DNA from 3 places in the Allobosea sp. genome. Region 1 is predicted to be linked to each of the others. Evidence: predicted binding sites of a transcription regulator. Region 1 holds the regulator's gene; each other region holds the start of a gene.
The links. The regulator LexA, encoded in region 1, represses DNA repair genes until DNA is damaged. The targets are predictions, from matches to a motif close to TGTTCNNNNTGTGTTCNG.

Region 1 (9,684 bases):
GAAGGCCGCCATCGCGCCGATCGAGGCGACCATCACCGCCATCGGGTGCGCATCGCGGCGGAAGCCCTGGAAGAAACGGGCCATCTGCTCGTGCACCATGGTGTGGCGCGTGATGCGGTAGTCGAAATCGGCCTTCTGCGCGGCCGTCGGCAGGCTGCCTTCGAGCAGCAGATAGCAGGTCTCGAGGAAGTCGCCATGCTCGGCGAGCTGCTCGATCGGGTAGCCGCGATAGAGCAGCACGCCCTCGTCGCCGTCGATATAGGTGATCTGCGACTCGCAGCTCGCCGTCGAGGTGAAGCCGGGATCGTAGGTGAACATGCCGGTCTGGGCATAGAGCTTGGCGATGTCGATGACGGCGGGGCCGACCGTCCCCTCCTTGATCGCCATGTCGACGGTCTTGTCGCCGACCTGGAGCTGGCTGATGTTTCCGCTCATCGATACCGATCCTTTCAAGGCTCGCTGCCGTTCAGCCCCGGTTTCGCCTCCGGGCGCTTCCGCGCCTGGCATCCCTCATTCGAAAAGGAACAAGGAAGGCGGACCATGTGACTGATTTACAAGCAATATCTACGCCCGGCCGCGCTGCCGCGCCACGAGGCACCTCGCGTCACTAGACCATTTGCGCAGGGCATTCAACCGAGCCGAAAGGCGGTTGGAGCCGCGCTGCGCTCATGGCTGCGCGGCTATCGGCGCCGCCTCAGGCCGCCTGGTCGGCCAGCCGCGCCAGCGTCTCCTCGCGGCCGAGCACGGCCATGACGTCGAACAGGCCCGGCGACATCGCCCGGCCGGTCAGCGCGGCGCGCAGCGGCTGGGCCGCCTGGCCGAGCTTGAGCCCGCTTTCCTCGACATAGGCGCGCACCGCAGCCTCCAGCGGCGCCGGCGCCCAGTCACCGAGGCCGGCGAGCTTCTCCGCGATCTGCGGCAGCCGCTGCCGCGCGGCCGCGTCGAGCAGGCCGGCCGCCTTCTCGTCGAGCTTCAGCGGCCGCCGGGCATGGAGATAGAAGGCGGAGTCGAGGAGCTCGACCAGCGTCTTGGCGCGCTCCTTGAGCCCGGGCATGGCGGCGAGGAACTTCGCCTCCAGCTCCGGCGGGAGCGTCGAGCCGAGGCCGCGCGCCGGCCCGATCTCCGGCAGGATGACCTTGAGCGCGTCGAGCAGTTCGGCATCGCCCGACTGGCGCATATAGAGCCCGTTGAGGTTCTCCAGCTTGGCGTAGTCGAAGCGCGCCGGCGAGCGGCCGATCGCGGAGAGGCCGAAGGCGTCGATCATCTCCTGCGTCGAGAAGACCTCCTGGTCGCCATGGCTCCACCCCAGCCGCACCAGATAGTTGCGCAGCGCCGCCGGCAGATAGCCCATCGAGCGATAGGCATCGATGCCGAGCGCGCCGTGGCGCTTCGAGAGCTTGGCGCCGTCCGGCCCGTGGATCAGCGGGATATGCGACATGCTCGGCACGTCCCAGCCGAGCGCCTGGTAGATCTGCGTCTGGCGGGCGGCGTTGGTCAGGTGGTCGTCGCCGCGGATGACGTGAGTGACGCCCATGTCGTGATCGTCGACCACCACCGCCAGCATATAGGTCGGCGTGCCGTCCGAGCGCAGCAGCACGAGGTCGTCGAGGTTCTCGTTCTGCCAGACGACGCGGCCCTGCACCTCGTCGTTCACCACCGTCTCCCCGGTCTGTGGCGCCTTCAGGCGGATCACGGGCTTCGCGCCGGCCGGCGCCGTCGCCGGGTCGCGGTCGCGCCAGCGCCCGTCATAGCGCAGCGGCTTGCCCTCGGCGCGGGCCTTCTCGCGCATCTCCTCGAGTTCGGCCGGGGTCGCGTAGCAGAGATAGGCCTTGCCGGCGGCGAGCATCTCCTCGGCGACCTCGCGATGCCGGCCGGCGCGCTGGAACTGGTAGACTGTCTCACCGTCCCAATCGAGGCCGAGCCATTTCAGCCCGTCGAGGATCGCGGCGATCGCCGCATCGGTCGAGCGTTCCCGGTCGGTGTCCTCGATGCGCAGCAGCATCTTGCCGCCCTGCCGGCGGGCATAGAGCCAGTTGAACAGCGCCGTCCGGGCCCCGCCGATATGCAGGAAGCCGGTGGGCGAGGGCGCAAAGCGCGTGACGACGGCGTTGCTCATGCGAGAAAACTCCGGCCGGGCGGCGGGACCGCCCGGGGGCGAAACGGGAAGGGCGCAGATCGTGGCATGACAATCGGCGCGCGCCCTGTAACATGGCTTGGCCGGAAAGGTTAAGCGGTCAAATCGCAGGGCCGGCAGGGGAGGAGCGGGCGATGGAGCCGGCGCCGCCGGGGGATGGGCCGGGACGAGGCCGGCGCGGCGCGCAGGTCCGTGCCTGGCCGGCCCGCCTGGGCGCCACACGCCCGCTTGCGGTGCGCCTCGATCCCCTGTTCGGACGGCTCTGGCTGCATCTGCGGCAAGGCTTCGCGCTGGAGGCCGAGCGGCGCCGGCCTTTCCTCTGGCTGCCCGTCGCGATGGGCGCCGGCATCTTGCTCTATTTCGCGGCGGACCGGGAGCCCGCCCTGTGGGCGCCGCTCGCCGGCCTTATGCTCAGCGGTGCGCTCGCCTTCGCGCTGCGCCTGCGCCGTTACGCCGCGATGGCCTGTCTCGCCGCGGCGGCGGCTTTCACGGGCTTCGCCGCCGGGGTCTGGCGCACCGCCGATGTCGCCGCGCCGATGCTGGAGCGGGCGCGCATCGGCAAGCTCTCCGGCTTCGTCGAGAGCGTCGAAACCCGCGATGGCGGCGGGGCGCGGCTCGTGCTGCTGGTCACGGATATCGCCGGGGTGCCTGCGGGCGAGCGGCCGAAGCGGGTCCGTGTCAACATCCGGGCGGGTTCCGTGGCGCCGGGCGACCACATCCTCGCCACGGCGCGGCTTCTGCCCCCGCCGGGACCGGCCAGGGCCGGCGGCTATGATTTCGGCCGCGATGCCTTCTTCCGCGGGATCGGCGCCGTCGGCAGCGTCTCCGGCAAGATCGCGCTCGCGCCGCCGCCTCATCCCCCGCCGACGCGCCTGACCGTCGACGCGACGATCGACCGCGCCCGCAACGCCCTGACGCGGCGCATCGCCGAGGTCGCGGGCGGACAGGGCGGGGCGGTCGCCGCCGCGCTCGTCACCGGCAAGCGCGGCCTGATCACCGAGGCGACCAACAACGATCTGCGCGCCGCCGGCATCTACCACATCGTCTCGATCTCCGGGCTGCACATGGTGCTCGCCGCCGGGACGATCTTCGCGCTGGTGCGCGCGCTCCTCGCCCTGTCGCAGACCGCGGCGCTGCGCTGGCCGGTGAAGAAGCTCGCGGCGCTGGCGGCCATGCTCGGCGCGACCGGCTATTGCATCTTCTCCGGCGGCGACGTCGCGACCGAGCGCTCGCTGATCATGACGCTGGTGATGCTGGGCGCGATCCTGGTCGACCGTACGGCGCTCAGCATGCGCAACCTCGCGATCGCCGCCATGATCGTGCTGCTGCGCGAGCCCGACGCGCTGCTGGGACCGAGCTTCCAGATGTCCTTCGGCGCGGTCGCGGCGCTGATCGCCTTCGCCGAGCGCTGGGAGGGGCGCGAGCGCACGAATCCGCCGCCGGCGCTGCCCTGGCCGCTTGGGCCGATCGCGACGGCGGCGCTCGGCATCGTCGTCACCACCTTGCTGGCGACCGCCGCCACCGCACCCTTCGGCGCCTATCATTTCCAGACCTTCAACCCCTTCGGCCTGCTCGGCAACGCCATGGCGCTGCCCTTCGTCTCGCTTTTCGTGATGCCGGCGGCGGTGTTCGGCGTGCTCGCCTACCCGTTCGGGCTGGACTGGCCGGCCTGGGCGCTGATGGGGCTCGCCTCCGACGCGGTGCTCAGCGTGGCGCATTGGGTCGCGACCATCGACCATTCCACGGTGACGGTCGCGGCGTTCGGTCCGGCGGTGCTGGGCTGCTTCGCGCTGGCGCTTTTGTGGCTGACGCTCTGGACGACCGCCTGGCGCTGGCTTGCGGTGTTGCCACTGGTCTTCGGCGTCGCGATAGCCGGCAAGCCGGAGCGGCCCGAGATCCTGATCGAGCGCGACGGCGCGGGGCTGGCGGTGCGTGGGCCCGACGGGCGCCTCGCCATCGCCGGCAAGCCCAGCCGCTTCGTCCTCCAGCAATGGCTCGCCGCCGATGGCGACGCCCGCTCGCCCGACGATCCCTCGCTCAGGGCCGGCATCGCCTGCGACAGGCTGGCCTGCATCGCCCGGACGGCAGACCGGCGCACGGTCTCCTATGCGCGCGACCGGCTGGCGATCGTCGAGGATTGCCAGCGGGCCGACCTCGTCGTCACCGCCACCCCCTGGAGTGGGGCCTGCAAGGCGCAGCTGATCGAGCGGATGACGCTCTCGCGCGGCGGCGCGACCTCGCTCTACCGCGCATCCAAGGGCTGGAGCAGCCATGCCGCGGAACGCTCCGGCGCCGAAAGGCCCTGGAGCCGCGGCAAGCCGGCGCCTGCGGCCCCGCCGGCTGCAGCCCCTCGGCCATCGGCCGATGCCGCCGATGGCGATCCGGACCCCTTGTAGGCGTTGCCGATCAAGCCGGGGGCCGTCGCCCAGCCCCGATGGCGACCGATCGCCTTCAGTAACGCCGCATCAGGTTGACCAGCCGCCCCTGGATCTTGACCCGGTCGGGGGCGAGCGTGCGGGTTTCGTAGGCCGGGTTCGCCGCTTCGAGCGCGATCGCGGAGCCGCGCTTGCGCAGCCGCTTCAGCGTCGCCTCCTCGTCGTCGATCAGCGCCACGATGATGTCGCCGGTATCGGCCGTGTCCTGCCTGCGGATGATGACGGTATCGCCGTCGAGGATGCCGGCCTCGACCATCGAATCGCCGCGCACCTCCAGCGCGTAATGCTCGCCGGAGCCCAGCATGTCGGGCGGCAGCGAAACGGTGTGGCTGCGGCTCTGGATCGCCGAGATCGGCGTGCCGGCGGCGATGCGGCCCATGACGGGGATGGCGACGGCGCGCCGGCCGTCCTCCTCCGCCGCTGCCGCGGGGCGCGGCCTGGCGGAAGCCGGCTCAGCGCCTCGGCCGCCCTGGACCACGGCCGGGCTGAAGCGCTGCCGCGGCTGCGGTGCGCCGAGCCCTTCCGGCGTCTTGATGACCTCGAGCGCGCGCGCCCGGTTCGGCAGGCGGCGGATGAAGCCGCGCTCCTCCAGCGCCATGATCAGCCGGTGGATGCCGGATTTCGAGCGCAGGTCGAGCGCGTCCTTCATCTCGTCGAAGGAGGGCGGCACGCCGCTCTCGCGCAAGCGTTCCTGGATGAAGCGCAGGAGTTCGTGTTGCTTGCGTGTCAGCATGGTCCCCGCCGGCCCCTGGAAGAGATTCGAAACAAAGCACGAACACCATACGCGTTCTGCTTGTGTTCCGCAAGCAGCTACCGTAGCGGCAGGATGCGGCAGGGGTCGCCCTGCTTCGCCGGAGGGGCATAGGCCGGGCGGATCGTCAGCGCCTGCGCCCGCGCCAGCGTGCCGAGCATCGAGGAATCCTGCCGGCCGAAGGGCGTCGCGACCCAGCCTTCCGGCGTCAGCGAAAGCTCCGAGCGCAGGTAATCCTCGCGCGCGTCGTTGCCCGGCAGGTCGCGGCCGAGCAAAGCGGGGATGCTGCGGTCGCGGCCGGCGTCAGTGATGCCGAGCAGCGCCTCGATCAGCGGCAGCACGAAGAGATGGCCGCAGACGATCGAGGAGACCGGGTTGCCGGGCAGGCCGACCACCACCATCGGACCGAGGCGCCCGGTCATCATCGGCTTGCCCGGCCGCATCGCGATCTTCCAGAAGCCGAGCGCCATGCCCGCCCGCGTCAGCGCCTCGTGCACGAGGTCGTGCGCGCCGACCGAGGCGCCGCCGAGCGTGATCAGCACATCGGCCTCGGCTGCCCGCGCCTGCGCGATCTTCGCGGCGAGGTCGGCATGGTCGTCGCGGGCGATGCCGAGATCGAGCACGCTGCCGCCGGCCTTCTCGACCAGCGCGGCGAGCGCGAACGAGTTCGAGGCGACGATCTGGTCGCGCCCCACCGGCTCGCCCGGCGCCACCAGCTCGTCGCCGGTGGCGAGGATCGCGACGCTGGGCTTGCGCCGGACGGCCAGGGCCGGGTGCCCCATCGCGGCGGCGAGCCCGAGCGCCGCGCCGTCGAGCACGCGCCCGGCCGGCAGCAGGACGTCGCCCTTGTGGAAATCGAGCCCCGCAGCGCGCAGGAACTGGCCCTTCGCGGGCGGCACGCGCACGCGGATCGCCGGGCTGCCGACGCCGTCCGCATCTTCCTGGATCAGGATCGTGTCGGCGCCCTGCGGCATCGGCGCGCCGGTGAAGATGCGCACCGCCTCACCCGGCCCGACCGCACCCTCGAAAGCCCGGCCGGCGGCCGATTCGCCGATCACGGCGAGCGCAACGCCTTGCGCCATCTCGTCGCCGCGCACGGCATAGCCGTCCATGGCGGAATTGGCGAAGGGCGGATGGGTCCTCAGCGCCTCGACCTCGGTGGCGAGCACCCGCCAGGCGCATTGGGAGAGTGGCAGGGTCTCCGCTCCCATCGGCCCCGGGATGCTCTCGAGCAGCGCCTTGCGCGCGACGGGGACCGGGGTGAGCGCCATCAGGACTCTTTCGCCTCGTAATCGCCGGACTGGCCGCCGGATTTGCGCAGCAGGCGGATAGCCTCGATCCGCATCGCCCGGTCGACGGCCTTGACCATGTCGTAGACGGTGAGACAGGCGACGGAGACGGCGGTCAGCGCCTCCATCTCGACGCCGGTCTGGCCCTTCATCCTGACTTCGGCGCGCACGCGCACGCCCGGCAGCGCCTCGTCGATGGTGAGATCGACGGCAATCTTGCTCAGCAGCAGCGGGTGGCAGAGCGGGATCAGCTCATGCGTGCGCTTCGCCGCCATGATGCCGGCTAGCCGGGCGGTGCCGAGCACGTCGCCCTTCCTGGCGTTGCCGTCGCGCACGATCGCGATGGTTTCCGGCGCCATCACGACGTTGCCTTCGGCGATGGCGAGACGCACCGTCTCGGCCTTGCCGCCGACATCGACCATATGCGCCTCACCCTGGGCGTCGAGATGGCTGAGCCTGCTCACGCCGCGTCGGCCTTGCCGGCGAGCAGGTCCCGCGTCGCGGCGGTCACGTCGGCTTGCCGCATCAGGCTCTCGCCGACGAGAAAGCTGTTCACGCCCGCCCGGTTGAGCCGGGCGATGTCGGCATGGCTGAAGATGCCGCTTTCGCTAATGACGATCCGGCCGGCGGGCACGCGCGGCGCCAGCCGTTCCGTCACCGCGAGATCGACGTTGAAGCTGCGCAGGTCGCGGTTGTTGATGCCGATGAGCCTGCTTTCCAGCTTCAGCGCCCGGTCGAGCTCGGCGTCGTCATGCACCTCGACCAGCACGTCCATGCCGAGCCCGCGCGCGGTCTCGTTCAGCGCCTTGGCGGTGGCGTCGTCGACGCCGGCCATGATGATCAGGATGCAATCGGCGCCCCAGGCGCGGGCCTCATGGACCTGATAGGGCTCGTAGAGGAAATCCTTGCGCAGCGCCGGCAGGCCGGCGGCCTCGCGCGCCTGCGTCAGGAACTCCGGCCTGCCCTGAAAGGAGGGCGCGTCGGTCAGCACGGAAAGACAGGCCGCGCCGCCGGCCGCATAGGCACGCGCGAGCGTGGGCGGGTCGAAATCGGCCCGGATCAGGCCCCTGGACGGGCTCGCCTTCTTGATCTCGGCGATCAGGGCGGGCGTGCCTTGCGCGAGCTTGGCCCCGAGCGCATCGGCGAAGCCGCGCGGTTGGCCTGCGGCGCGCGCGCGCTTTTCGATCTCGGCCTGCGGGACGGCGGCCTTGGCGGCGGCGATCTCCTGTCGCTTATAGGCTTCGATTCTGGCGAGGATGTCGGTCATGCCGGCGCTCACGCGTTCGAGGCTTCGACGAGCGCGGCGAGGGTCGCCTTCGCCCGGCCTGAATCGATCGCGGCGCTCGCCAGGGCGAAGCCCTCTTTCAGGTCCTTCGCCTTGCCGGCGACGAGGAGGGCGGCGGCGGCATTGAAGGCGGCGATGTCGCGGAAGGCGGTCTTCTCCCCGGCGAGCACGGCGTTGAGCGCCGCCGCGTTCTCTTCGGGCGTGCCGCCGCGCAGGTCTTCGGGCTTCGCCGGCTGAAGGCCGACATCGGCGGGGCTGATCGAGAAGCGGGTGATCTCGCCGTTCTCCAGCGAGACGACGCGGGTCGGCCCGGTGGTGGTGATCTCGTCGAGCCCGTCGGAGCCGTGCACCGCCCAGACGCTGGTCGAGCCGAGGGAGGCGAGCACCTTGACCATCGGCTCCAGCCAGGTCTCGGAGAAGGCGCCGATGAGCTGGCGCTTCGCCCCGGCCGGGTTGGAGAGCGGCCCGAGCAGGTTGAAGATCGTGCGCGTGCCGAGCTCGGTGCGCACCGGCGCGACATGGCGCATCGAGGCATGATGCGTCGGCGCGAACATGAAGCCGACGCCGGCTTGCCGGATGCAGCGCTCGGTCGCGGCCGGATCGAGCCCGACCTTGACGCCAAGCGCCATCAGCACGTCGGCGGCGCCCGAGCGCGAGGAGGCGGCGCGGTTGCCGTGCTTGGCGACCGGCACGCCGCAGGCGGCGGTGATGATCGCGGCCAGCGTGGAGACATTGTAGGAGCCGGAGGAATCGCCGCCGGTGCCGACGATGTCCATCGCCTCGGGCGGGGCCTTCACGGGAAGCATCTTGCCGCGCATGGCCCCGACGGCGCCGGCGATCTCCTCGATCGTCTCGCCGCGCACGCGCAGCGCCATCAGGAAGGCGGCCGACTGCGCATTGGTGACCTCGCCGGAGAGGATCGTGTCGAAGGCGTCGCGCGCTTCCTCACGCGAGAGCGTCGCGCCGGTCGCGACCTTGGCGATGAAGGGTTTGAAATCGTCCATGGCAACTCTGCGGGATCAGGCTGAAAGGGGCTGGGCGGAGGCTTCGCGTTCGCGCGGCCATCGCGCCGCCAGGTCGAGGAAGTTTTGCAGGATCGTCGCGCCGTGCTCGGAGGCGATGCTCTCCGGATGGAACTGGACGCCGTGGACCGGCAAGTGCCGGTGCGAGAGCGCCATGATCAGGCCGTCCTCGGTCTCCGCCTCGATCTCGAGCACGGCCGGGCAGGAGGCGCGCTCGACCACGAGCGAGTGGTAGCGCGTCGCCTGCAACGGCCCGTTGATGCCGCGGAACAGGCCGCGCGCCTTGTGGCGGACGGCCGAGATCTTGCCGTGCATCGGCTCCGGCGCGCGCACCACCTCCCCGCCGAAGGCCTGCCCCATCGCCTGCATGCCGAGGCAGACGCCGAAGATCGGCTTCACGCCCGCGCCCTGCCTGATGAGGTCGAGGCAGATTCCCGCCTCGTTCGGGGTGCAGGGGCCGGGCGAGAGCACGATCGCGTCATGCTCGCCGCCGAGCGCCTCCGCGACCGTCAGCGCGTCGTTGCGCCAGACATCGACCTTGGCCCCCAGCCCGCCGACGAGGTGGACCAGGTTCCAGGTGAAGCTGTCGTAGTTGTCGATCAACAGAACGCGCATGGCCGGACCCGTGACTGCGGCTTGAGGTCATGCACGCTCGGGGGCGGGATGGTCAAGTTTCGTGGCAGCAGGTCCGATTTGCTCACCCCCGCGCGCTGCGCGGCATCCCGGCGGTGCGCGGCTGGGCCAGTCCCGGCGCGGTCTCGACGCCGA
Region 2 (9,684 bases), on a different contig from region 1:
GTGAAGGCCGCGGCCGTGCCCTCGACCACCTCGGCCTCGAAGCGGGCGACCATCGCCTCGAACAGCGGCCGGTCGCCCGCCAGGAAGCGCGCCTCGAGCAGGGCGGTGCGGATCGTCATGTCGGCGCGGGCCTCGCGCACGCAATCGTCGATCGAGCGCACGGAATGGCCGGTCTTCAGCTTCAGATCCCAGAGCGGGTAGAGCATCGATTCGACCACGCTCTCGCCCCAGGCCGTCTGCTTGTGCGGGAACAGGAAGAGCAGATCGACATCGGAACCCGGCGCCAGCGTGCCGCGCCCGTAGCCGCCGACCGCGACGACCGCGATCCGCTCCGATTGCGAGGGGTTGTCGGCCGGGTAGAAATAGCCGGTCGCGGCGCCGTGCAGCGCGCGCATCACCGCATCCATCACCGCCGAGAGCCGGCGCGCGCAGGCAAGCCCGCCGCGCTGGCCCGCCAGGATCGCCCGCGCCGAGGCATGGCCCTCGTCGAGCACCTGCCTGAGCTCCGCCATCAGGACCTGCCGCATCAGGGCCTTGTCGCGCCGGTTGATCGTCTCGAACAGCCGCGCGACCCCGGCCTCGGGCGCGTGCAGCATCTCGGCGAGCGACAGGACGGGCTTGGGCGGAGGCGCTGTCACATAGGCTCCGGTGCGGCGGGCGTCGCCTGTCGTAACATGCGGCGGCGAGCCGGCGAGAGCACAAAATTAAACATACAAAATATGTTAAATAAAACAAACGCCATTCGTAGATGTGTTGTTTGACAAACAGAACGGTTGGACCTAAAGGTCGGATACGCGCCGATTTGAGCCACCAGCTTGCGGGCGCGAAAAAAGTGCAGCTAAAGCGTGGGGCCAGGGACTTGAAGCCCTCCTGATCCCTCGCATCACCGACAGAGGGACACCCCCATGACCAGCATCACCCGCCGTCTCGCGCTCGCTCTCGCCGCCGCCGCAGGCATCGCCGCGCCGGCCTTCGCGCAGGCGCCGAAGGAGATCCGGCTCGACTACGCCACCTACAACCCGGTCAGCCTCCTGCTGAAGGAGCGCGGCACGCTCGAGAAGGCGCTCGAGGCCGACGGCATCAAGGTGCGCTGGGTCTTCACCGCCGGCTCGAACAAGGCGCTCGAATTCCTCAATGCCGGCTCGATCGATTTCGGCTCGACGGCGGGCGCCGCCGCGCTGATCGGCAAGATCAACGGCAATCCGATCAAGTCGATCTATGTCTATTCCCGGCCGGAATGGACGGCGCTCGTCACCGGCGCCAAGAGCGAGATCACCAAGGTCGCCGACCTCAAGGGCAAGCGCGTCGCCGTCACCCGCGGCACCGATCCCCACATCTTCCTGGTCCGGGCGCTCGCCGATGCAGGGCTGACCGAGAAGGACGTCAAGCTCGTCCTGCTCCAGCACCCCGACGGGCGGCTTGCCCTGGAGCGAGGCGATGTCGACGCCTGGGCCGGGCTCGACCCGATGATGGCCGCAGCCGAGGTCGAGAGCGGGGCGAAGCTGTTCTACCGCAAGCCGGAGGACAACAGCTGGGGCATCCTCAACGTCCGCGAGGCTTTCGCAAACGAGAATCCGGCGCTGGTACGCAAGGTCATCGCGGCCTATGAAGAGGCGCGCGCCTATGCGCTCGCCAACCCGGACGCGGTGAAGAAGGTGCTGATCGACGCGACCAAGCTCCCCGGACCGGTGATCGATCGCCAGCTCACCCGCACCGAGCTGACCCACTCCGCCATCGGCCCGGCGCAGATCGAGGGCATCACCGCTGCGGGCTTGGCACTCCAGCAGGCGGGCGTGCTGCCGGCCTCGACCGATGTGAAGGCCGCCGTCGACGCCCTGCTCGACCGGCGCTTCGTCCCCACCAACTGAGACGGGGTGGCCGGCGGCGATGAGCGTCCTGGAGATCGCAACCGAGCTCGACGAGCCTGAGCGGCGCCCCGCCGCCCAGCGCCGCTCCTACGGGCTCGCGATGGCCGGCTTCCTGCTGCCGGTCGTGCTGGCCATCCTCTGGGAATGGCTCGTCAAGGCCGGCATCGCCAATGGCCGGCTGATGCCGCCGCCCAGCGTCGTCGGCCGCACGCTCTGGGAGCTCGCCGCCTCGGGCGAGCTTGCGACCCACGCCGCCGCCACGCTCTGGCGCGTCGCGGCCGGCTTCGGGCTCGGCGCGCTCGCGGGCACGATCCTCGGCGCGATCACGGGGGCTCTGCCCGTCGCCCGCAGCCTGCTCGACCCGACCCTGCAGGCGCTGCGCGCGATCCCCTCGATCGCCTGGGTGCCGCTGTTCATCCTCTGGCTCGGCATCTTCGAGGCCTCGAAGGTGGCGCTGATCGCGGCCGGCGTCTTCTTCCCGGTCTATCTCGGCGTCGCCGCCGCGATCCAGGGCATCGACCGCAAGATCGTCGAGGTCGGCCGGGTCTTCCGCCTGTCGCGGCTCGCCATGGTGCGCCGCGTGCTGCTGCCGGCGATCCTGCCGGACTGGGTGACGTCGCTGCGCTCCGGCCTCGGCCTCGGCTTCATGTTCGTGGTCGCGGCCGAGATCATGGGGGCGAGCGAGGGACTGGGCTATCTGCTCGTCGACGGCCAGCAGCTCGGCCGGCCCGACACCATCATCGCGGCCATCATCAGCTTCGCCGTGCTCGGCAAGCTGGCGGACGGGCTGCTCGTCGCCATCACGCGTCCGTTTCTCGCCTGGCGCGATACGGCGCGCGACAAGCTCTGAAGGCTCCCCGTGCTGAGTTTCGACCGGCTCTCCAAGACCTATGCCGACGGCACGCGCGCCCTGTCCGCGATCACGCTCAAGGTCGGGCGCGGCGAGATCGTCGCCCTGCTCGGCGGCTCCGGCTGCGGCAAGACCACGCTGCTGCGCCTCGTCGCCGGGCTCGACCGGCCGAGCGAGGGCGCGATTCGCCTCGAAGACGAGGCGATCACCGAGCCGCGCGCCGATGTCGGCGTCATCTTCCAGGAACCGCGGCTCTTCCCCTGGCTCGGCGTCGCGGAGAATGTCGGCTTCGGGCTGTCGCACCTTGCCGCCCCCGAGCGCGCGGGGCTGGTGACCAACGCGCTGACGCGCGTCGGCCTCGCCGGCCACGAGAAGCGCTGGCCGCGCGAGCTCTCCGGCGGCCAGCAGCAGCGCGTCGCCATCGCGCGCGCGCTCGTCACGAGGCCGAAACTCCTTCTGATGGACGAGCCCTTCTCGGCGCTCGACGCCACGACGCGGGCGAGCCTGCACGGCCACCTGCTGGCGCTCTGGCAGGAAAGCCGGCCGACGGTGCTGATGGTCACCCACGATGTCGAGGAGGCGGTGACGCTCGCCGACCGCATCGTCGTGATGCAGCCCAAGCCAGGCCGCATCTTCGACGAGCTCGACAATCCGCTCGCCCGCCCGCGCGACCGGCTTTCGCCCAGCTTCGAGGCCGCCAAGCGCGAGGCGTTGCGCGCGCTCGACCGCTCGCTGCGCGACGAGGCCCCGCATCAGGAAAAGGCGGCCGAGACCGCCGGGATGTGGTGGTAGGCCGGCTTTCGGTCTATCAGCGAACCTACCCGTTTTTCTAAATCGAACCGAGGCTCGACCCATGGACGTCACCGCGCTGCGCGCCTTGCAGGCTCCCCTCAAGGACGAATACCGGACCAACCCAGAGGCGGCGATCATCACGCTGAAGGCCCATGGCGAGCTCGACGACCAGCACATCGCCTGCAAGGTCGAGACCGGCCGCGCCATCGCGCTCGCGGGCCTCCATCCCGCCACCGGCGGCTCGGGCGCCGAGCTCTGCTCCGGCGACATGCTGCTGGAGGCGCTGGTCGCCTGCGCCGGCGTGACGCTGAAGGCGGTCGCGACCGCGCTCGAGATCGAGCTGAAGAAGGGCGTGGTCCGGGCCGAGGGCGACCTCGACTTCCGCGGCACGCTCGGCGTCGCCAGGGACGCGGCCGTCGGCTTCAAGGCGATCCGGCTTTCCTTCGACGTCGAGACCGATGCGCCGCAGGAGAAGCTCGACGCGCTGATCAAGCTGACCGAGCGCTACTGCGTCGTCTTCCAGACGCTGAACGTCAAGCCGGAGCTCACGGCGGTGCTGAACCGCGGCTGATCACTCCGCCGCGCGCTTCAGCTCCAGCCCCTTGGCGAAGGGCAGCTTCGGCTCGCTCTTCTCGTCGTCGAAATCGAGCGCGCCGATCTTCTCGGCGCGGCTCGTCACCTTGCCGGCCGAGGTCTTGATCTGGCCGACATCCTCCTGCGCCTGGCGGAAATGGGTGTCGAGCTTGTCGACGCGCTCGCCGAGGCGGCGCACGTCGTCGAGCAGCCGGCCGACTTCGGTCTGGATCACCTGCGCCTCCTCGCGCATGCGCGCGTCGCGGACGAGCGACTGCATGAGCTGGATCGCCAGCGCCAGGAGCGAGGGCGAGACGATCATCACGCGGGCCCGGTGCGCCCGCTGCACGACATCGTCGAAATGCTCGTGCAGGTCGGCATAGATCGACTCCGACGGCACGAAGAGGAGCGCGATGTCCTGCGTCTCGCCGGGCAGGAAATAGCGCTCGGCGATATCCTTCACATGCACGCCGACATCGCCGCGCACGCGCTGGCCGGCGGCCTTCCTCGCCTCCTCGCCGCGCGCCTCGCGCAGCAGCGTGAAGCTCTCCAGCGGGAATTTCGCGTCGATCACGAGGCCGCGCCCGTCGCCGGGCAGCGTCACGAGGCAGTCCGGCCGCTTGCCGTTCGAGAGCTGCGGCTGGAAGGCGAAGAAGGCGGCGGGCAGCCCGTCGCGGACGATCGCCTCCATCCGGCCCTGGCCATAGGCGCCGCGCGCCTGCTTGTTGGCGAGCACGTCACGCAGCGTCACCACCTCGGAGGTGAGGTCGCTCAGGTTCTTCTGGGCGCTGTCGATCACCGCCAGCCGCTCCTGCAGCTTGCCGAGGCTCTCGGTGGTCTGCCGGACGTTGCTCTCGAGCCCCGCGCCGACCTGCTGGCGCAGGCCGTCCATCCGCTCGGCGACGAGGCGGGCGAGGTCGCCCTGCCGGGTCGAGAGGATCTCGGCCATGGACTGCATCCGGCCGGCGAGCTCGGCCTGCTGGCGGTTCATCTCCGCGACCTTGTCGTCCATCTCGCGGGCGCGCTCGGTCGCCATCGCTGCCTCGATCGCGCGGCTCCTGCCGCCGCGCCAGGCCGCGACGACCGCCATCAGCAGCAGGAAAAGGCTCGCGGCCCCGAAGCCGAGCGCGGCCTCGGCCCATGTCACCGGGCGTTCCAGCAGGGTGAAGGCGATGGCGTTCATGGACCAAGCCTAGCCGATTCGATTCGCTGTGGCGAACGAAAGCGGAACAGTTTGACCGCTTGCCCACAAATGCTTATGTCCCGCTGCAACAGCCTCTTTCCTGCGGACTCCCATGGCCATTCGCCCGCTCGTCATCCTGCCCGACGCCCAGCTTCGCCTCGTCTCGAAGCCGGTCGAGGCCGTCACGCCCGAGATCAGGGCGCTGGTCGCGGACATGTTCGAGACGATGTACGACGCGCCCGGCATCGGGCTCGCCGCGATTCAGATCGGCGTGCCGCTGCGCGTGGTGACGATCGACCTGTCGAAGCCCGAGGCGAAGGAAGGCGAGGAGCCGGAGCCGAGGAAGCCGCAGGTCTTCATCAACCCGCAGGTCACCTGGTCCTCGGACGAGGTCCGCGCCTATGAGGAGGGCTGCCTCTCGATCCCCGAATATTACGAGGAGGTCGAGCGCCCGGCGCAGGTGAAGCTCCGCTACATTGATCTCGACGGCGTGGCGCGCGAGCTTTCGGCCGAGGGCCTGCTCGCAACTTGCGTGCAGCACGAGGTCGACCATCTCGACGGCGTGCTCTTCATCGATCATCTCTCGCGGCTGAAGCGTGAGCGCGTCACCAAGAAATTCGCCAAGGCGGCCAAGCGCGAGCGGGCCGCGTAAGGTCGAGCCGATGAGCTTGCGCGTCATCTTCATGGGCACGCCGGATTTCGCCGTGCCGGTGCTGACCGAGATCGTCGGGCAGGGGCACGAGGTCGTCTCCTGCTACACCCGCGCCCCGGCGCAGGCCGGCCGCGGCCTCGACGTGAAGCCCTCGCCGGTGCATCGCGCCGCCGAGCGCTTCGGCATCCCGGTCTTCACGCCTTCGACGCTGAAGACGCCGGAGCAGGCCGAGATCATCGCCTCGCAGGAGGCCGATGTCGCGGTCGTCGTCGCCTATGGCATGATCCTGCCGCAGGCGATCCTCGATCTGCCGGCGCTCGGTTGCCTTAACCTCCATGCCTCGCTCCTGCCGCGCTGGCGCGGCGCCGCCCCGATCCAGCGCGCGATCATGGCCGGCGATGCCGAGACCGGCGTCTGCGTGATGAAGATGGAAGCGGGCCTCGATACCGGCCCGGTCGCCATGGTCGAGCGGCTCGCGATCGGCCCGGACATGACGGCGGGCGAGCTGCACGATCAGCTCAGCATCCTCGGCGCCGATCTGATGGTGCGCGCTCTCGCGGCGCTCGGGCGCGGCGGCCTGCAGTTCACGCCGCAGGCGGAGGAAGGCGTCACCTATGCCAGCAAGATCGCCAATGCCGAGGCGAGGCTGAGCTGGTCGTTGCCGGCCCAGCAGGTGCATGACCGCGTGCGCGGGCTTTCGCCCTTCCCGGGCGCCTTCGCCGAGATCGATCTCGGCAAGGGGCCGGAGCGGCTGAAGATCCTGCGCACCGCCCGCGCCGGCGGGGCGGCCGAGCCCGGCACGCTGCTCGACGACGAGGGTACGGTCGCCTGCGCCGTCGGCGCGGTGAAGCTGTTGCAGGTCCAGCGTGCCGGCAAGGCGCCGATGAGCGGGGCCGAATTCCTGCGCGGCGCCCGGCTCGGAGCCGGCGGCAGGCTTTAGGTGGTGGGTGCAATTGTTGGCTTGTTCGCGATCAGAACCACCTTTGTCATTCCGGGGCGCGCCGCAGGCGCGAACCCGGAATGACAAAGGTGGAGTGATCGCCTGATGCCGCGCTACAAGCTCGTCATCGAATATGATGGCACCCCGTTCTCGGGCTGGCAGCGCCAGCTCAACGGTCCCTCCGTGCAGCAGAGCGTCGAGGAGGCGGTGGAAGCCTTCTGCGGCCATCCCGTCAGGCTGCATTGCGCCGGCCGCACCGATGCCGGCGTCCACGCCACCCATCAGGTCGCCCATGTCGACATCGACAGGGAATGGCGCACCGATGTCGTGCGCGACGCGACCAATGCCCGGCTGAAGCGGCTGCCGGTCGCGGTGCTGAGCGCCGAGGTGGTGCCGGAGGATTTCGACGCCCGCATCTCGGCGCGGCGGCGCTACTACATCTACCGCATCCTCGACCGGCGGGCCCAGCCGGCGCTGGAGCGCGAGCGGGTCTGGCACGTGCCGGTCAGGCTCGACCACGAGGCGATGGACCGGGCGGCCAAGGCGCTCATCGGCCAGCACGACTTCACCACCTTCCGGGCCGCCGAATGCCAGGCCAACAGTCCGATCCGGACGCTCGACCGCTGCGATGTCCGCCGCGAGGGCGCGGAGATCGTGGTCTATGTCCATGCCCGTTCCTTCCTGCATCATCAGGTCCGCTCGATCGTCGGCTGCCTGAAGATGGTCGGGATGGGGCGCTGGCCGGAAAACAAGGTCGGCAAGGTATTGGCCGCGCGCGACCGCTCGCAATGCGCGGCGCTGGCGCCGTCCTGCGGGCTCTATCTCGCCGGGGTGGATTACTGAAGGGGCTCAGGCCAGCCCGAACAGCCGGATCACGCCATAATCGAGCACGATGCTGGCAGCGAGCAGCAGCATGGCGATGCGGCGGCTTTCCGGACCGAAGACCGCCCGCGCCACGCAATAGCGCAGCCTGAGCACGATCGTGGCGAAGAACAGCGCCTGCACCATGGCGAGCATGGGCGGCGCCCAGCCGATGGCGAAGATCGCCGCCGGCACGGCCATCAGGCTGGCCGAGACGATGCCGGCCCAGTTCCAGGCGATCACGAAGCTGGTGAAGTGCGCGGTCTGCGCCAGTTCCGGGCGCAATGCGATCAGCAGGGCCGGCACGGCGAGGACCGTCAGCGCCAGCGCGGCGGCCACCGACAGGGCGAGCGCCGGCGCCGCGAACAGCCCGGCGCTGTTCGGCAGCCCGGCCGTCAGCCGCACCGCGGCGAGGATGGCGATCGTCGCCGGCAGCATCAGGGCGAAGGCGCTAAAGGAGCGCCAAAATCCATCCCGCGTCAGGTCGAGCTCCGGCAGGGCTTCCGCCCCGCGCGTCATCAGGTGCCAGGAACCGCGCAGCGAACGCGCGACGTCGTCGGCGAAAAGCCTCATCACGTCCTCCATCATCCGCAATCTTAGACTTTTGTCTAATCAGGATAATGGCTCTTGTTTCCGCCGGGTCAAGCCCGGCGCTGCGCTGCGAAATAACCGGCGAGCAGGCGGCGCGTGATCCGTTCCAGCGCGACGACGTCGGCGGTGGCGACGCATTCGTCGACCTGGTGCATCGTCTTGCCGACGACGCCGTATTCCACCACCGGGCAATAGTTCTTGATGAAGCGCGCGTCGGAGGTGCCACCGGTGGTCGACAGGGCCGGGCGCCTGCCGGTCTCGGCCTCGACGGCATCCGCGACGAGCGTGACGAAGGGGCCGGGCTCGGTCAGGAAGGCGATGGCGTTGGTCGGCTGGATCTCGAGCGTATAGCGCACCGTGTTGCCGGCGGCCTCGCGCAGGCGCCGCTCGAGCTCGGCGGCGAGCGTCTCCGGCGTCCAGCTGTCGTTGAAGCGGATGTTGAAGACCGCCTTCGCCTGGGCAGGGATGACGTTGGTCGCAGGGTTGCCGACGTCGAGCGTCGTCACTTCGAGGTTGCTCGGGTCGAAATGCGTGGTGCCGGCGTCGAGCGGCGTGGCGTCGAGGGCAGCCAGCAGCCGGACCATGCCCCGGACGGGATTGTCGGCGAGATGCGGATAGCCGACATGGCCCTGCCTGCCCTGCACGGTGAGCCGGCCGGTCAGCGAGCCGCGCCGGCCGATCTTGATCATGTCGCTCATCGTCGCCGGATTGGTCGGCTCGCCGAGGATGCAATGGTCGAAGCGCTCGCCGCGCTCATGCGCCCATTGCAGGAGCTTGACCGTGCCGTTGAGCGCGGGGCCTTCCTCGTCGCCGGTGACCAGGAAGGCGATCGAGCCCGGCGCGCCGGGGGTCTCGCGCCGGTGGCGGATCGCCGCCGCGACCATGGCGGCAAGCCCGCCCTTCATGTCGCAGGCGCCGCGCCCGTAGAGCGTGCCGTTCTCGATTGTGCCGGCGAAGGGCTCGCGCGTCCAGGCGGCTTCGTCGCCGACGGGCACGACATCGGTATGGCCGGCGATCACGAAGACCGGCGCCGTCGTGCCGATGCGGGCGTAGAGGTTCTCGATATCGGGCGTGCCCGGCGTGCTGAAGACGGGGCGATGCACGGCGTAGCCCTCCGCCGCGAGCACGGCGGCGAGCAGTTGCAGCGCGCCGCCTTCCGCCGGCGTCACCGAGGGGCAGCGGATCAGCGCCTGCGTCAGGGCGATCGGGTCGGTCGGGTCGAAGGGCAGTGCGGGGGAGGTCGGGGCGATGCTCATTCCGCCGCTTTAGCACCGGCCGGCGCGGCCGCAACCCCGTTCCGCCCGGCGGACGGCATCAGGCCGAGGTCGATCAGGGCCACGACCCAGGCCATGGTCGCGATCGCCTCCAGCGAGG
Region 3 (9,684 bases), 360 kb from region 1:
GCGGAGGGCAAGCGCCTTCATCTGCCCGGGCGTGAAAGGCAGCTCCGCGAAATCGGGGTTCTCGACCCAGAGATATTCGCCGGGGCTGCCGCCTTCCCTGACCTTGTCGGGCGCCGGCAGGCCGTCCTCCCGCAACTGCCGGAGCGCCGCCCAGGCGCGCACGACGCCCGCCACCGTGTTGCGGTCGGCGATGCCGATGCCGGCATGGCCGATGAGCAGCGCGCTCAGCACCATATGCGCCCCCGGCGAGGCACCGCGCAGGAAGGAAAAATGAGTCGCCGCAACGGGTTCGGCGAAGGTATTCTCGTTCTGATTCATGCGAAGAGCCCGTGCAGGAACCAGCGCGGCGGAGCACCGTCGGCATCGTGGAAGCCGGTACGGTAGAGCCAGAAGCGGCGGCCTTGCGCATCCTCGACGCGGTAATAGTCGCGCATCGGCTCGTCGCTGCCGTCGCGCCACCATTCGGGGGCGATGCGCTCCGGCCCCTCGGCGCGGGCGACGTCATGGACGAGGCGGCGCCAGCGGAAGCGGATCGGCGGGCCGTCCGGCACCTCGGCGATGGCCTCGACCGGCTGCGGCGGCTCGAAGAGCTGCAAGGGGCGGGCCGGCGGCTCGTCCGGCTCGGGCTCGGGCCAGGGCGTTTCCGGCCGCGGCGCTGCGGCCGGGAGCGCCTTCGCCGCCCGGACGGGGTGATGGGTGTCCTGCGCCGCGAAGCGCAGCACCCGGTCGCGGCCGAAGCGGGCGGTGAGGCGGTCGACCAGATCGGCCACCGCCTCCTCCTCCACGGCGCGGCCGTCGAGGCTGTGCTGGGGCGCGGCCAGCGGCTCGCAGAGCGGCACGGCAAGCCTGATCGCATCGAAGCCGAAGCCGGGATCGAGCGGATCGGCCAGCGTCGCGATGCGCTCGCGATAGAGCCTGAGCAGCGCCTTGCCCTCGCGCGAGGGGCGGCCGGTCTCGATCGCGAGGCGGCGCACCGCGCCGTCGCTGCGGAAGAAGGCGAATTCGAAGACGCGCCCGCCTTCGCCACGCGCCTCCAGCACCCGCGCCGCCTCCCCGACCAGCCGGGCGACCACGGCCTCCAGGCTCGCGGCATCGGCGAAGGGTTCGGCGAAATGACGCTCGACCACGCAGTCGGGCGGCGGGCGCAAGGGGGTGATGCGGCGATCCTCATGGCCGAGGATGCGCCGAAGCTTCCTTACCAGCACCTCGCCGAAGCGGGCGGAAAGGGTCGCGGAAGGGCGCGCCGCGAGATGGGCAAGCGTCTTCAGGCCGGCGCGGGAGAGCGCGATCACGGTCTCAGGCTCCACCTCCAGCACTGCGACCGGCAGCGGGCAGAGCATCTCCGCCTCCCGCCCCGGCGGGACGATGCCGCCGCCCCCGAAGCGGGAGGAGGCGCGGGCAGCGTCGGGCGTGCCGGCGATGGCGGCCTTCAGCGTAAGGCCGATCGTCCGCATGGCATGCCCCACGCGATCGATCATGCCCGCCTCGCCGCCGAAGAGATGGGCGCAGCCGGTGATGTCGAGGATCAGGCCGTGCGGTTCGTCGCAGGCGACCAGCGGCGTGAACCGGTCGCAGAAGCCGGCGAGCGCTTCGAGGAAGTCCAAATCCGCCCGCGGCTGCGCCTCCAGCGCGACGAGATCGGGGATGCGGGCGCGGGCATCGGCGAGCGTCAGCCCCCGCGTCAGGCCAAGCCGAACGGCGCAAGGGTCGCAATCGACGAGGCGCAGGCCGCCGTGCTGCGTCTCGACGAGGACGTGCGGCTTCTCAACCCGCCCGCCGCAGGCCGGTATCGCGCCCGTCCGCCGCAACCTGTCCGTCGCCAGGAAAGGGAACCAGAGGGCGAGATAGCGGCGCGGCATCGGTTCTGCGGGGCTCGAGCCTGTCGGATCGGTCGAAAACGGGTCGCTCAGTGAAAGCACATCGGTCACGGTCCCACTCCACACGCCACTCACGCTCGCCCGCGCCGCCGCGCTGGCGCAGCAACCTGGCAGTGAAGGCCGGGGCACCCGGCGCGTTCGCCTCCAGCGCCCGCGAGGCGAGCGCCCTCACCTGCCAGCGCGTCTGCGCCGCGCTCGGCGCCTGCGCCGCCGCCACGCGCAGCAAGAGCACCGGCACGCCAGAGCCTTCCGCCGCCAGAGACAACCGCCGGCTCGCCGTCAGGTCGAAAGGGCGCGGCTCGCCCCAGGGCTCGATCAGCACGGCGGCGAGCGCCGGGCAGCGCGCGCCTTCCGCGCCCGCCCGCAGCACGCCCTCTGCCTCGCGCGCCCTGACCAGCAGCAGGCGGCCCGGATCGAGGCCGAGCTCGCCGAGCCCCGGCGCATGCAGCCGCCCGGCCTCCGCATCGACGAAATCCTGCCGTGCCCAGAGGATCGGCCGCCCGGCAGCCTTCTCCTGCCCCGCCCGCAGGGCGAGCCCGAGCGCAAAGCCGGTCGCTGCGGCAAGATCGGCGACCGCGCCGGCATAGACCTCGTGCAGCGCCGCCCGCTTGAGCCCGCCGTTCAGGACCGCGTCCAGCGCCGGCACGCCCAGCCCGATCCGCCCGGCCGCGGCCGGGCCGCCGCGCAAGGCGGCCTCGGCAAGGCTGCGGCGCAGATCGGACAGGGTCGGTGCGGTCTCTGGCATGGAGGCAAGGCGATTGTTCTCTCTTTGTTCTCTTATAGAACACCTTTTGCCGGAAGGCGAGTCCAAGTCTCGCGGGCGCCTCCTCCAGGCGATGGACGCTTGCCATACCGTTGTCATTCCGGGCTTCGCGTAGCGAAGAACCCGGAACCCACGACCGGGCGGGCGGCTCTCAACCGGGCATGAGAAATCTCACCCGGTCGTGGGTTCCGGGTTCGCGCCTTAAGGCACGCCCCGGAATGACAGCGGTGGTTCGGATCGAGCGCAACGACGCAAGTCTTTGTCATCGCACCGGATTCGTCCTAGCCTCGTTGGAATGTGGGAGATTCTCTCGACCTACTGGCCGCATATCCTCGCCGTCATCTCGGTCGTGATGGCGAGCATCGCCGGGGCGCATGCGGTGATGACGAAGGACGAGGTGCGCGCCGCCATCGGCTGGGTCGGCGTCATCATCCTCTCGCCCATCGTCGGGCCGCTGCTCTACGCCATCGTCGGGATCAACCGCATCCGGCGCGCCTCGCTGCTCGCCCAGCGCCCCGGCCACGGCATGGCGGCGGCCGATTTCCATGTCGAGGACGGGGCGCTGGCGACGCATTTCGGCCGGCGCTTCCTCGCGCTCAAGACGCTCGGCGACCGCGTCGCCCGCCACCCGCTGACCACCGGCAACCGCATCGAGACGCTGGAGACGGGCGATGCGGCCTATGGCGCGATGCTCGAGGCGATCGCGGCGGCTGAGCGCAGCATCATCCTGGAAAGCTACATCTTCGACCGCGATCCGATCGGCCTGCGCATCGCCGACGCGCTGATAGAGGCCGGGCGGCGCGGCGTCGCGGTCAGGGTGCTGATCGATGCGGTCGGCGCGCGCTATTCGGTGCCGAGCATCGCCGGGCATCTGCGCGAGGGCGGGATCGCGGTCGACGTCTTCAACGGCAACATCATCATGGGCCTGAGGCTGCCCTATGCCAATCTCAGGACGCACCGGAAGATCATCGTCGTCGACGGCACGATCGGCTTCATGGGCGGCATGAACATCCGCCAGGGGTTCACCCGCGAATTCGCCGGCGACGCCTTCGCCCATGACACGCATTTCCGCATCGAGGGGCCGGTGGTGGCCGATCTCTTCGCCGTCGCGGCCGAGGACTGGTGCTTCGCCACCGGTGAATCGCTCACCGGCCCGGTCTGGAAGATTCCGCCCCCGGCGGCGGGCGGCATGGCGGTGCTGGCGCGCGCGGTGCCCTCGGGGCCGGATTCCTATCTGGAGACCAATCACAAGCTGCTGACGGGGGCTTTGTCGGTGGCGCGCCATTCGGTCAGGATCATGTCGCCCTATTTCCTGCCCGACCAGGAGCTGATCAGCGCGCTCGTCACCGCCGCGCGCCGCGGCGTCGACATCGACATCGTCGTGCCCTCGGTCAACAACCTCGTGCTGGTCGACCGGGCGATGACCGCGCAATTCGACCAGATCCTGAAGAACTACTGCCGGATCTGGCGCTCCACCGGCGCCTTCGACCATTCCAAGCTGCTGGCCATCGACGGGAGCTGGGCCTATGTCGGCTCCTCCAATCTCGATCCGCGCTCGCTCAGGCTGAACTTCGAGATCGATCTCGAGATCCTCGACCACGGCTTCGCCGAGGCGATCGAGCGCCGGATCGAGGCGGTGATGGCAAGCGCGACCCCGGTCACGCTTGTCGGGCTTTGCGCCCGGCCCTATGTCATGCGTCTGGTCGACAGGCTGATCTGGCTCGGCTCACCCTATCTATGAGCCGGACCAACCCGATTCCCGACACCGTCGAGCGGGGCAGCTCCGGAGCACGAGCCGGCGGAACGATGCAGAAGAAGAACAAGCAGAGCCTGCCCGCCAGCATCATCGCCTCGCTGCGCCAGCGCCGGAACCGCCCCGGCACCCTGCCGGCCGGCGCGCAGCGGCGCCCCGCCGGCACGCTCATCGCTTCCTACAACGTCCATAAATGCGTCGGCGTCGATGGCCGCTTCGATCCTGGCCGGATCGCGCAGGTGATCCGCGAGATCGCGCCGGACGTGATCGCCCTGCAGGAGGCCGACAAGCGCTTCGGCGCCCGCCAGGGCCTGCTCGACCTCGCGCGGCTGAAGGAGGAGACCGGCCTCGTGCCGGTGCCGGTCGCGAACGCCAACGCCGCCGCCCATGGCTGGCACGGCAATGTCGTGCTGTTCCGACAGGGGCTGGTGCGCGACGTCCACCAGGTCTCGCTGCCGGGCCTGGAGCCGCGCGGCGCGCTCGTCGTCGACATCGACCTGGAAAGCGGCGCGGCGCTTCGGATCGTCGCGGCGCATCTGGGGCTGCTCAGGCGCTCGCGCTCGCAGCAGGCACGCATGATCCTCGGGCTGATGCGCAGCCGCGACGCACGCCCCACCCTGCTCGTCGGCGACCTGAACGAATGGCGCCTCGGCGGCCGCTCGGCGCTGAGCGCGCTCGATGCGGCCTTCGGCACCATGCCGATGCCGGTGCCGAGCTTCCCGGCCGGGCTGCCGCTCCTGGCGCTCGACCGGATCATCGCCGACCGCCCGGAGATCCTCTCCGAGGTCGCGGTCCACGACACGCCGCTCGCGCGCGTCGCCTCGGACCATCTGCCGATCAAGGCCTATGTCGACTCAGGCCTGGCGGCCCCGCCGGCGCCGGCGCTGCAAGGCGGCGAGCCGCCCCTGCCGTTTGCCGCCGCCTCGCAGGGCGGCCAGGGGGCCAGGCCCGGCAACCGCGAGATCGTGCGCAAGGCCGGCGCCCAGCTGAAGCGCGCCGTCCGGCGCACCCTGCGGCGGCCCGACGCCCCACCCCGGTGATGGCTTGAACCCGATGCCGGATATCCTGGCCGAGCGCCCGAGCGCGCCGCAACTCTTCCTGATCTTCGCGCGGATCGGGCTGACCAGCTTCGGCGGCGGCCTGAGCGGCTGGCTCCTGCGGGAATTCGTGCAGCGGCGCCGGCTGATGAGCGAGGAGGATTTTCTCAACGGGCTGTCGATCGCGCAGGCCCTGCCCGGCGTCAACGTCACCAACATGGCGATCTGGATCGGCTACAAGCTCGGCGGGCGCAAGGGCGCGATCGCCTCCTGGCTCGGCATGGTCGTGCCGTCGGCCTTCCTCATCGTGCTGATCGGCAGCCTCTTTTCCGCGCTCGGCGGCTATGAGCTCAGCCATGTCGCGCTCGGCGGCGCGGCCGCCGCGGCGATCGGGCTGTCGCTGGCGATGGGGCTGACCGCGGCGCGACGGGTGCCGCGCCGGCTGTTCCCGCTCGCGATCATGGCCTTGACCTTCGTGGCGGTGGCGATCCTGAAATGGCCGCTGATCTGGACCGTGCTCGCCGCCGGCTCGCTCAGCGTCGCCATCGCCTATCGCGAGAGCTGAGCACGACGCGATGCAGCCCCAGCCCCTCGGCATCCTCCTCGTCTTCCTGCCGCTCTCGCTGGTGACCATCGGCGGCGGCCAGAGCGCCGTCGCCGACATGCACCGCCAGGTCGTCGAGGTGCATCAGTGGATGAACGCCGCGCAATTCGTCGATGCCTTCGCGATCGCGCGGCTGGCGCCGGGGCCCGGCTCGCTGATCGCGACCCTGATCGGCTGGCAGATCGCCGGCTTCTGGGGCGCGGTCGCGGCCACCGCCGGCATCTTCGGGCCGACGGCCTTCCTGATCTACGGCGTCGCCCATCTCTGGTCGCGCTATGAGGGGGCGCGCCTGCTGCGCGCCCTCGAAAGGGGTTTGAGGCCGGTCGCGGCCGGAGCGATCCTGGCGGCGAGCTACGTCCTGGTCCAGTCGCTCGACAGCGGCTGGCTCGGCCGCGGCACCGCGATCGCCTCGACGGCCCTGCTGATGCTGACGCCCATCAACCCGCTGCTGCTGATCGCGGCCGGAGCAGGCTCATTCGTCGGCCTGCACCTCCTGGGGCTGATCTAGACCGCCGTGCGTCCTAAACCGGACGCGACTATTGCAGGTCGGCGAAGGCGCCCTTCAGCCGCTCGACCGCTTCCGCCACCACCGCGCGCGGTGTCGCCAGATTGAAGCGCAGGAAGCTTTCGCCGCCCTTGCCGAAGCTCGGGCCGTGATTGGCGGCGATCCTCGCCTGCTTCTCGACGCGCGCGGTGAATTCGGCCGGTTCCATCCCCGTCCCGGAGAAATCCACCCAGGCGAGATAGGTTGCTTCGAGCGGCATCGAGCGCAGGCCGGGAATGGCCGCGATGCCGGCATCGAAGAGGCGGCGGTTGCCGTCGAGATAGAGGGTGAGCGCATCGACCCAGGCGGCGCCCTCAGGGCTGTAGGCGGCGCTCGCCATGGCCATGCCGAAGGAGTTCGGCGAGATGCCGAGCGCCTCCATGCGCCCGCGGAACGGCCCGCGCAGCCGCTCGTCGGGGATGATGACGTTGCCGACATGGGCGCCGGCGATGTTGAAGGTCTTGGTCGTCGCCGTCATCATGACGAGGCGATCCACGATCTCGGGCGCCGCGAGCGGCATCACGGTGTGCGTCCGGCCGGGCATGACGAGGTCGTGGTGGATCTCGTCAGAGACGAGGACGAGGTCGTGGCGCCGGCAGAAGGCGGCGATTTCGCGGAGCTCCTCCCGCGACCAGACCCGCCCGCCCGGATTATGCGGCGAGCAGAGGATGAGCATGCGCTCGGCCCCGGTCATCGCGTCGTCCCAGGCGGAGATGTCGAGGACGTAGCGTCCCTGATCCAGCGCCAGCGGGCATTCGACGACCCGGCGCCCCGAGGCGGCGACGATCCGCGCGAAGGCATGGTAGACCGGCGTCATCAGCACGACGCCGTCGCCGGGCTTCGTATAGGCCTCGACGCACAGCGCCGTGCCGTTCACCAGGCCGTGGGTGGTGAAGATCGAAGCGGGCGAGACCTCCCAGCCATGCCGGTTCGACATCCACCAGCGGATCGCCGCGAGATAGGCCCGCTCATCCCCGAAATAGCCGTAGACGCCGTGAGCGGTCATCGCATCCAGGGCCGCCTGCACGCAGGCCGGCGGGCGGAAGTCCATATCCGCCACCCACATCGCGATGCCATCCCCGGCCGGCACGCCATAGACGGCTTCCATCTTGTCCCATTTGGCCGAATGGGTGCCGCGGCGATCGATCCGCTCGTCGAAATCGGGGAGAATCTGCATGAGTTCCTGCCGGCTGGTCGGGAGAATTCCCTTCCCCTATCAGGTCGCCCGGAACAATTCCGCATTTTTCCGGGCCGAGCCGTGACCGGACCTTGCCGGCAGGACGCGCGATGATCTAGCGGCCCCAGCGCAGCGCCAGCGGATCGAGCTCGCGGGCGAGTTCGATCAGCCCTTCGCGCGTCTTCGGATGCAGCGGCGCCAGCGGATGGCGCACGGCCTCCGACCTGATGACCCCGCCTTCCTTCATCACCGCCTTGGCCGAGCGCAGGCCGCATTGGCGGTTCTCGTAATTGATGATCGGCAGGACGCGGGCATAGAGCGCCATCGCCTGCCTGCGATCGCCGGCGGCATGGGCGGCGAGGATCGGCTTGATCAGATCGGGGATCATCGCCGAGGTCATCGTGCCGGTGGCGCCGGCATCGAGATCGGCCATCAAGGTGATCGCCTCCTCGCCATCGAAGGGGCCGACGACCGCATCGCCGCCAGCCTCGATCAGCGCGCGCAGCTTGTTCGCGGTGCCGGGCATCTCGATCTTGAAATAGCGGACGAGCGGGACCTCCTTGCCCAGCCGGATCATGAAGGGCACGGTCATGGTCACGCCCGAAAGCGGCGCGTCCTGCAGGATGATCGGGAGACCGCAGGCGTCGGCCACCGCCTTGAAATGCTCGATCATGCCCTGCTCGTCGGCCTTGAGCAGCGCGCCGTGATAGGGCGGCATCATCATCAGCATCTTAGCGCCGGCAGCAGCCGCGGCCTTGGCGCGGGCGGCGGCGACACGCGTCGAGAAATGCGAGGTGGTGACGATCACGGGCACGCGGCCCGCGACCTGCTCCAGCGAAAGCCGCATGACCTCATCGCGCTCGTCGTCGGTGAGCAGGAACTGCTCCGAGAAATTGGCGAGGATGCAGATGCCGTCGACGCCTTGATCGACCATCAGGTCCATGACGCGCCTGTTGCCCTCGCTATCGAGGTCGCCGTTCTCGTGGAAGATCGTCGGCGCGATCGGCAGGATGCCCTTGTAAGGTTCGGTCATTCGAAAGCGTCTCTCAGCGTCGGGGGAGAAAAAGGGGTGATCCTTCGTCGAAAGCCCGGGTCCCGCAGCCTGGAGGCCGGGCTTTCGACCGTCCGCGCCCCCGGGACGGACCCGGGCAGGATGCGCAAACCGCCTCCTAATTCATGACCATTGCGCGCAAAAGTCAAATTCATGGGGACGGGCCACCGCCGTGGGTTGCCGCTTCAGTCCAGATTGAACATGTTGTTTCTTGCCTTGAAGATATGCGACGTCATCGCCTCTTCCGCCCTCTGGTGATCGCGATCACGGATCGCCGTCGTGATCACCTCGTGGTCAGCCACGTAACCTTCCATCCGCTGCGGCGTGAGGCTCTGCTCCTTCAGCTTGCCCCAGAGATTGCCCGCGCGGACCGAGCTGATCAGCTCATAGACGGCAAGCATCAACTCATTGCGCGCCGCCTTGGCGACCACGCTGTGAAACTTCGAATCCCAATGCTCGAATTCGCCGAGAGACTGCGCCCGCCGGCCACGCTCGATCGCCTCGCTCATCTCCCGCATATGCTCGGGCGTCGCGCGCTGCGCCGCCATATGCGCCAGTTGCGGCTCGATCGTCAGGCGGGTCTCGAAAACCTCCGTCGGGTTCGTATTCGCGAGCCAGTCCAGGGATTGCGCGGGCGGGCCCTGCCGCCGGCCGCCCAGGCGCGGCGGGCCGGCCGAGCCGGCGATGAAGGTGCCCCGCCCGATCTCGCGGACGATCATGCCGGCACCTTCAAGCTCCGCCAGCATACGCCGCAGCGCTGTCCGCGGCAGTGAAAGATGCGCGGCAAGATCGCGTTCGGCCATGAGCCGATCGCCCGGTGTCAGTCGCTCACTCTCGATGTAGGCCCAGAGCTTGTTCGTCACAATTTCCTCGATCGG

Region 2: M9917_RS11450 (DNA recombination protein RmuC) is a predicted target of LexA. The motif match lies at 5,298-5,315, and genes of this name have one in related genera.
Region 3: M9917_RS18280 (ImuA family protein) is a predicted target of LexA. The motif match lies at 2,637-2,654, and genes of this name have one in related genera.

What each region holds. Positions count from the first base shown of each region.
Region 1 covers NZ_JAMLIX010000002.1:1,013,101-1,022,784, forward strand. The annotation lists gene gltA (citrate synthase) at 1-435, opposite strand, end outside; gene gltX (glutamate--tRNA ligase) at 695-2,116, opposite strand; gene M9917_RS19905 (ComEC/Rec2 family competence protein) at 2,269-4,530, shown strand; gene lexA (transcriptional repressor LexA) at 4,586-5,302, opposite strand; gene M9917_RS19915 (molybdopterin molybdotransferase MoeA) at 5,380-6,591, opposite strand; gene moaC (cyclic pyranopterin monophosphate synthase MoaC) at 6,591-7,073, opposite strand; gene trpC (indole-3-glycerol phosphate synthase TrpC) at 7,070-7,876, opposite strand; gene trpD (anthranilate phosphoribosyltransferase) at 7,885-8,898, opposite strand; gene M9917_RS19935 (anthranilate synthase component II) at 8,914-9,531, opposite strand; gene M9917_RS19940 (helicase HerA domain-containing protein) at 9,614-9,684, opposite strand, start outside.
Region 2 covers NZ_JAMLIX010000001.1:2,465,553-2,475,236, forward strand. The annotation lists gene M9917_RS11425 ([protein-PII] uridylyltransferase) at 1-596, opposite strand, end outside; SAM riboswitch at 785-867, shown strand; gene M9917_RS11430 (aliphatic sulfonate ABC transporter substrate-binding protein) at 906-1,868, shown strand; gene M9917_RS11435 (ABC transporter permease) at 1,888-2,718, shown strand; gene M9917_RS11440 (ABC transporter ATP-binding protein) at 2,728-3,510, shown strand; gene M9917_RS11445 (OsmC family protein) at 3,572-4,081, shown strand; gene M9917_RS11450 (DNA recombination protein RmuC) at 4,082-5,266, opposite strand; gene def (peptide deformylase) at 5,379-5,918, shown strand; gene fmt (methionyl-tRNA formyltransferase) at 5,929-6,858, shown strand; gene truA (tRNA pseudouridine(38-40) synthase TruA) at 6,964-7,701, shown strand; gene M9917_RS11470 (hypothetical protein) at 7,708-8,292, opposite strand; gene dapE (succinyl-diaminopimelate desuccinylase) at 8,361-9,566, opposite strand; gene M9917_RS11480 (DUF805 domain-containing protein) at 9,563-9,684, opposite strand, start outside.
Region 3 covers NZ_JAMLIX010000002.1:653,585-663,268, reverse strand. The annotation lists gene M9917_RS18290 (error-prone DNA polymerase) at 1-318, opposite strand, end outside; gene M9917_RS18285 (Y-family DNA polymerase) at 315-1,859, opposite strand; gene M9917_RS18280 (ImuA family protein) at 1,765-2,622, opposite strand; gene M9917_RS18275 (phospholipase D-like domain-containing protein) at 2,936-4,381, shown strand; partial or broken gene M9917_RS18270 (endonuclease/exonuclease/phosphatase family protein) at 4,447-5,247, shown strand; gene M9917_RS18265 (chromate transporter) at 5,447-5,995, shown strand; gene M9917_RS18260 (chromate transporter) at 6,006-6,542, shown strand; gene M9917_RS18255 (MalY/PatB family protein) at 6,571-7,755, opposite strand; gene M9917_RS18250 (dihydrodipicolinate synthase family protein) at 7,871-8,788, opposite strand; gene M9917_RS18245 (FadR/GntR family transcriptional regulator) at 8,992-9,669, opposite strand.